3 regions of the Lacrimispora sp. 38-1 genome follow, and region 2 is predicted to be linked to each of the others. Evidence: predicted binding sites of a transcription regulator. Region 2 holds the regulator's gene; each other region holds the start of a gene.
What was found. Region 2 encodes NrdR, which represses ribonucleotide reductase genes. Its sites were predicted from a motif close to CACAANATNTTGTG; they were not measured.
Positions count from the first base shown of each region.

Region 1: a site for NrdR is predicted at 1,094-1,107, ahead of V7D18_RS20795 (adenosylcobalamin-dependent ribonucleoside-diphosphate reductase). Genes of this name have one in related genera too.
Region 3: a site for NrdR is predicted at 922-935, ahead of V7D18_RS13185 (ribonucleoside-diphosphate reductase subunit alpha). Genes of this name have one in related genera too.

Region 1 covers NZ_JBANEW010000069.1:56,532-58,808, reverse strand. Annotated here, with positions in the region: gene V7D18_RS20795 (adenosylcobalamin-dependent ribonucleoside-diphosphate reductase) at 1-1,008, opposite strand, end outside; gene V7D18_RS20790 (helix-turn-helix transcriptional regulator) at 1,407-2,277, opposite strand, start outside.
Region 2 covers NZ_JBANEW010000058.1:81,899-84,175, forward strand. Annotated here, with positions in the region: gene V7D18_RS15960 (DUF975 family protein) at 1-157, shown strand, start outside; gene V7D18_RS15965 (YlmC/YmxH family sporulation protein) at 217-477, shown strand; gene nrdR (transcriptional regulator NrdR) at 564-1,016, shown strand; gene V7D18_RS15975 (YqeG family HAD IIIA-type phosphatase) at 1,024-1,545, shown strand; gene efp (elongation factor P) at 1,751-2,277, shown strand, end outside.
Region 3 covers NZ_JBANEW010000053.1:110,695-112,971, forward strand. Annotated here, with positions in the region: gene V7D18_RS13180 (tRNA dihydrouridine synthase) at 1-870, shown strand, start outside; gene V7D18_RS13185 (ribonucleoside-diphosphate reductase subunit alpha) at 1,009-2,277, shown strand, end outside.

The sequences.
Region 1 (2,277 bases), on a different contig from region 2:
CTGCCGCCAGTCCCGGACAGAATCCCGCTGTTCTTTCAGCGGATGTAAAGGAAGACCTTCATCCAGTACTTCATTTAAAGCAGTTACACAGGTACGTACATCTTTTATAAAGTTTTCATGATCAAAGACTTTCTTATTCTCTTTTATCGCAACGTAAGCGGAAAGATTAATGGCTCCAAGCAGGCAGGAGCCTCCAGCCGGTAATGGCTCTTCCGCACATGGATTCGTTCCGGCATATTTGAATTCCCTGGTATTGGACAGCAGATTCCAACTTTCAATACGATCCCAGAACAGCATTCCGGGTTCTGCATAATCCCAGTTCATCTCACAGATACGGCAAAAAATTTCATATGCATTTACTTCTTTTTCAATTACCTCACCGGTGTCTTCTACCTGAAAAGTCAGCATAAAAGGGGCATGTTTCTTCACTGCTTCCATAAATGCATTTGTTATCCGGATTGAGATATTTGCTTTTGTAACCTTAGTTAAATCAGATTTTATTTCAATAAATGATTCCAAATCCGGATGGGTACACGGAATGCTGATCATTAACGCTCCCCGTCTACCGTTTTGTCCAATTAATTCGGTTACTGCAGAGTATAAATCCATAAATGAAACAGAACCGCTTGTATTCTCAGCAGCGTTGTGAACCAGAGCTCCTTTGGGCCGGAGCTTCCCAATATCAACACCACAACCGCCTCCGTAGCTGTAGGTTCTTGCCAGTGATTTAGCCGTATCAAAGATACTTTCAATATTATCTTCGGGAGGAGTTACTACATAACAATTGGAGTAGGTGATTTTCTTGCCAAATGAAGATAATCCTCTATTGGTTAATATTCTTCCGGCAAATAAAAATTTCTTATGGATAATAAGCTCTGCTACCTCCCTGTTTCCGCCGGAGACACGTTCAACCCATTCGTCAAACTCCTCATTGTTATACCGGTATTTATTGTTCCAGATATCCTGCCCTAAAATATTGCCGCTGCCCAAGTATTCCGTTATATCCATTTTGTATTTTCCTCTCTTTCCAAATCAGTTTATATCTGTATTATGACCATATATATAATAGGACAAAATACCATATATTGAGAAACAATATATATTGTATACCATATGTAGAACAAGATCAATCGCTTTGTAATAAATAATATTTATTAGAGATAACATAGTTCTATGTTCCGTCCAATGACGTAGAACTGTTAACAGGACAGAAACCCTTAACAGCAAAAGAGCTTGCTAAGAACTACAGCTATATCTGGGAAAAGAACATAACGAATTGGAGAGATGTTCAGTAGATAAGACTATTATCTGGGAAAATATTCGGATATCAATCAGGGCTGTGCACAAAATATCAGTGCACAGCCCCAAAAGGCTAACATTATTCAGTTAAGCGGTATAACATTTCCTTAGGACTGCTTTTTCACCGGTCTTATATATTTCCAGAACCGCTCCGGATTATGATAAAAATAAAGAATTCTGCCGGGAGTTGGATCAAAGCAGTAACGGGTATCTGTAAAATCAAAGTCTGCCATTGCCTTTTCAATTTTTTCTTCCACACTTCGGTTTTCCTGTTCATAATCAAAGGGGCCGTGTTCAAAAGCAATATACTCTGCTTCCGGAACATCAATCAGAAGCATTTGAGGCGGCACTTCGCCTTTGTAGTCAGAAGGAAGACGTACGCCATAACACTCTGTGCGGGGAAAGCCCCAATCGCAGAGCCGTCCGTCAGGGTCATTCATATATGCCATAATCTGACCGTTGCCGCTGTTTGACTCAGTCCCGCCTTCGTCATCCAATTTGCCCTTGATGCTGTCCAGTAAGCCGCAGATGGTGTCGCAGTCCTGTCCTGGAATCAGACTTTGTTTCTGCCAAAAATCCCAATATCCATTACTTTCATAGTTTTTAATGTGCAGAAATTTGTGTGCTGGAATAGTAACAAAATAAATCTTTACATCATTTTCCGATTTCATCATGCCAATCTCTCCTAATCCTAAAAAGTAGCGGTCAAAAGGAGTTATTTTTGTACGAAGAATAACAGGTTTGGGCTTTTTCCGATACTCACTTGGAGTTACACCATAGGAATTCTTAAATGCTCTGGTAAAAGCTTCGTGGGATGAAAAACCATAATCAAAAGCAATATCCAGAAAACTGTTGTCACTGTCGCGAACCTCTTTTAACGCATAAGCCAACCTTCTAAGCCGCAAATATTCCCGAAACTGCATACCCGATATTTCCTTGAATTTTCTGGTAGTATGAAATTCAGAATAACCAAGTTTG
Region 2 (2,277 bases):
TTATTTTTCTTTAGGAATCGCATATCTCTGGATTACTCCGTATATGTACGCCACATTAACAGAATACTATAAAGAACTGAAGCCGGAGAAAATTTCACATCCCGAAGGTTATCTTTATGATTCTTCTTATGAAGCGTTACAGAAACAGGAATTTTAATTTGAAATCGTGTCACCGTGTTTGCATGCGCATAGAATACACTATAGGAGGTGTGTCTTATGCGCATTTGCGATCTGAAACAAAAAGAAGTGATTAATATCTGTGACTGCAGGCGTCTTGGTTTTGTAGGAGACGTGGATTTTGATATGGAAACAGGCTGTCTGCTGGCTATCATTGTGCCAGGTCCCGGATGCTTTTGCGGCTTTCTTGTGCGGGAGAAAGAATATATCATCCCGTTTTGTGATATCAGACAGGTAGGTCCTGATATTATTCTGGTTAACGTGGATTTGGAAAAAGCGACGGGAAAATGCGGTATTTAATGGAAGATGGGCTTGCGAATCTGTGGATTGTAAGTTATGATATACATAATAATAGTTACAGTCCCAAAGACAGGAGGATCCGAGGCGTGAAATGTCCATTTTGCAACGAGGCAGATACAAAGGTCATTGATTCCAGACCGGCAGACGACAACAGTTCGATCAGACGCCGCAGACAATGTGAAAAGTGCGGGAAGCGGTTTACCACTTATGAAAAGCTGGAAACCATGCCGCTTATGGTTATAAAAAAAGATAATTCCAGAGAGGTTTATGACCGATCCAAGATTGAATCAGGAATTCTTCACTCCTGCCACAAAAGGCCGGTTTCTTCTCAGCAGATCGCTGCCATGGTAGATGAGATTGAAACCCAGGTTTTTAACCGGGAGGAGAAAGAAGTGGAGAGCACCGTCATCGGAGAGCTTGTTATGAAAAAACTTCAGGAAGTGGATGAGGTGGCATATGTGCGGTTCGCTTCCGTATACAGGGAATTCAAGGATGTAAATACCTTTATGGAAGAGATAGGAAAATTATTAAAGAAGTAGGAGAGCCATGTTTCAGAAATTTTATCCAGATGAAGACGTAAATTCCACGTACGAAATACCTTTTGAGGAATTTTATAAAAAAGGAATCAGGGGTGTAATTTTTGATATTGATAATACGCTTGTCCCCCATGGGGCACAGGCAGATAACCGGTCAAAAAAACTGTTTTCCGCCCTTCATGAACTTGGGATGGAAACCTGTCTTTTGTCCAATAACAAGGAACCGAGAGTTTCATCATTTGCCCGGGATGCAGGGAGCCTTAAGTACATTTATAAAGGAAGAAAGCCGGGAATCAGAGGGTATCAGCAGGCTATGAGGCTTATGGGAACTGATTCGTCCAATACGATTTTCGTAGGTGACCAGCTTTTTACCGATGTGTTCGGTGCAAAGAGAGCAGGAATTCACAGCATTTTTGTGAGACGGATTCATCCCAAAGAGGAAATTCAGATCAGAATGAAGCGGGCCCTGGAGTCTGTTGTTCTGCATTATTACCACAAGAATAAAAAAAACAGATATGGAAAGCGCAGCTGACCGGCGGTGGGTATATTTGATTTTTTCGGTTATAATATCAGAGAAGAGGGTCGTTTTCATGGACAGGCAGATATCTTTTTTGATCATAAATAATTGATCTGGTACAAAGAAAAAAGGAGATATTTGCAAAAAACGGTTGAAAATGAATTTATTTTAGTATAGAATATAAAAGGTTAAGAAGTGAATTCAAGGAGGAATATCATTTATGATATCAGCGGGTGATTTTAGAAACGGTATCACATTGGAGATCGATGGTACTGTATATCAGATTATGGAGTTTCAGCACGTAAAACCTGGTAAAGGTGCTGCTTTCGTAAGAACTAAGATTAAAGATGTGGTAAACGGCGGCGTTGTAGAGCGCACATTCCGCCCGACAGAGAAGTTTCCCCAGGCAAGAATCGACAGAGTAGACATGCAGTATCTGTATGCAGATGGAGACCTTCATAACTTTATGGATACCAGCAGTTATGAACAGGTTGCATTAAGCGATGATGTCGTCGGAGATGCATTAAAGTTTGTGAAAGAGAATGATACAGTAAAGGTATGCTCTTACAATGGTAAGGTATACTCTATAGAGCCTCCGTTATTTGTGGAACTGGTTATTACTGATACAGAGCCAGGATTCAAGGGTGATACTGCTCAGGGAGCAACCAAACCGGCTACCGTGGAAACCGGCGCAGTGGTTTATGTACCTTTATTTGTTGAACAGGGTGATAAGATTAAGATTGATAC
Region 3 (2,277 bases), on a different contig from region 2:
TACTATACACCATTCATTGTTCCAAACCAGAATCGTGAATTTTCTTCCAGAGAAAAAAATGATATTCTTCCGGAACATAATGAGGGGATAAAGACGATTCCCCAGATTATGACAAATAACTGGGAGGGGTTCGTCTGGACCGCTATGGAGCTCAAAAAATATGGATATCAGGAGGTGAATTTAAATTTAGGCTGTCCTTCTAAGACCGTTGTATCCAAGCATAGAGGCTCCGGTTTTCTTGCAGTACCGGACCAGTTAGACCAGTTTTTAGACCAGATCTTTTCTATTGATATGAAAATTTCCATTAAAACCAGGATTGGAAAGGACAGTCCGGAGGAATTTTACCGGCTCATGGAAATTTACAATCAATATCCGGTAAAAGAGCTGATTATTCATCCCAGAATCCAGACTGATTTTTACAGGAATACCCCAAACTGGGACATGTTTAAGATGGCAGTTTCTGTCAGTAAAAACCCTGTCTGCTATAACGGAGATATATTCAGCCCCGGGGATTATCAGCGGCTGATTCAGACCTTTCCATCTGTGGAGAGGATCATGCTTGGGAGGGGGCTTGTGGCAAATCCCATGCTTGCGGGGGAAATAAAAGGCAAAGGGCGTCTTCAAAAGGAACAGTTAAAGGCCTTTCACGACCAGATCCTGTCCGGATACCAGGAGACCATTTCCGGTGACCGGAATGTGCTGTTTAAAATGAAAGAGCTTTGGGCTTACATGCTTCAGTCTTTTGAAAGCGGAGAGAAGCATGGGAAAAAGATACAAAAGTCCCAGAATCTTTTTGATTATATGTCGGCTGTGGAGGCGCTTTTTAGAGATCTGAAATTAAAATCCTCTTTTGATTCCCAGTGTGAATGATCCTGGTAAAAAAGTAAAAAACGAATATTTTGTGATTGGATGGTTGAAATTAACAATATCTTGTGGTATATTCATGAATATAGCTTTTGATAACAGTTATTGATATTATTATAACGTGACAGAATGGCAGGAATCAGAATGGATGAATTATACGGTAAAAATGAGATATTGGCATATTTTAAGGAAGTACCTGAATTAAGTTCGGTGTTTGATGAGATAGAGAAGGAATGGACTCTTCCATCTTACAGTCTGGATAAACTTTATATAAAGTTTATGACATTTTTTAAAGAAGACATGATGGTGAAAGAAAAGCTTTCTGCCCTGATTCAGGCGGCAGTGGAGCTCACAACCCAGGAAGCCTCCGGCTGGGAATATATCAGCGCCAGAATCTGTCTGGTCCGTTTTGGGATAATCCGGAAAGCTGAGCTTAGCAGGTATAACATAAAAAACTTCTATGATAAAGTTGCTTATTTAACCGGAGAGCAGCTGTACGGGAGTTACATTCTTGAACACTACAGGAAGGAAGAACTTGAGCGGTATGAAGCTTATATAGATCATACCAGAGACCGGCTGTTTACTTATTCCGGACTGGAACTGGTGTTAAACCGTTACGTAATCCATAGCAGGGAGAACGTCCCTATTGAAACACCCCAGGAGATGTTTTTAGGAATTGCCATGCATCTTGCCATGCTGGAAAAGGAAGATCGGGACGGCTGGGTAAAGCGGTTCTATGATATGCTCAGTACATTAAAGGTGACTATGGCAACTCCTACGTTGTCCAATGCGAGAAAACCCTATCATCAGCTTTCTTCCTGTTTTATTGATACAGTGCCGGACAGCCTGGATGGGATTTACCGAAGCATTGACAGCTTTGCCAAAATCAGCAAATTTGGCGGCGGCATGGGGCTCTATTTTGGAAAGGTCCGGGCGGCTGGAAGTTCCATACGCGGGTTTAAGGGGGCGGCCGGAGGCGTGATCCGGTGGATCAAGCTTGCCAATGATACGGCTGTTGCAGTGGATCAGCTGGGAATGCGTCAGGGTGCGGTAGCGGTATATTTAGATGTTTGGCACAAAGATCTCCCGGAATTTTTAATGCTCCGGACTAATAATGGCGATGACCGCATGAAGGCACACGATGTTTTCCCGGCAGTATGCTATCCCGATCTTTTCTGGAGGAAGGCGAAGGAAGACATAGAAAGTGACTGGTATTTAATGTGTCCTCATGAGATCCTCACTGTAAAGGGCTGGGCCCTGGAAGACTGCTGGGGCGATTTGTGGGAGGAACGTTACTTCCAGTGCGTGAATGACAGCAGAATCCATAAGAGAGCGGTTCCCATTAAGGATATTATCCGGCTGGTTTTAAAGAGTGCGGTGGAAACAGGAACTCCGTTTACATTTAACCGGGAT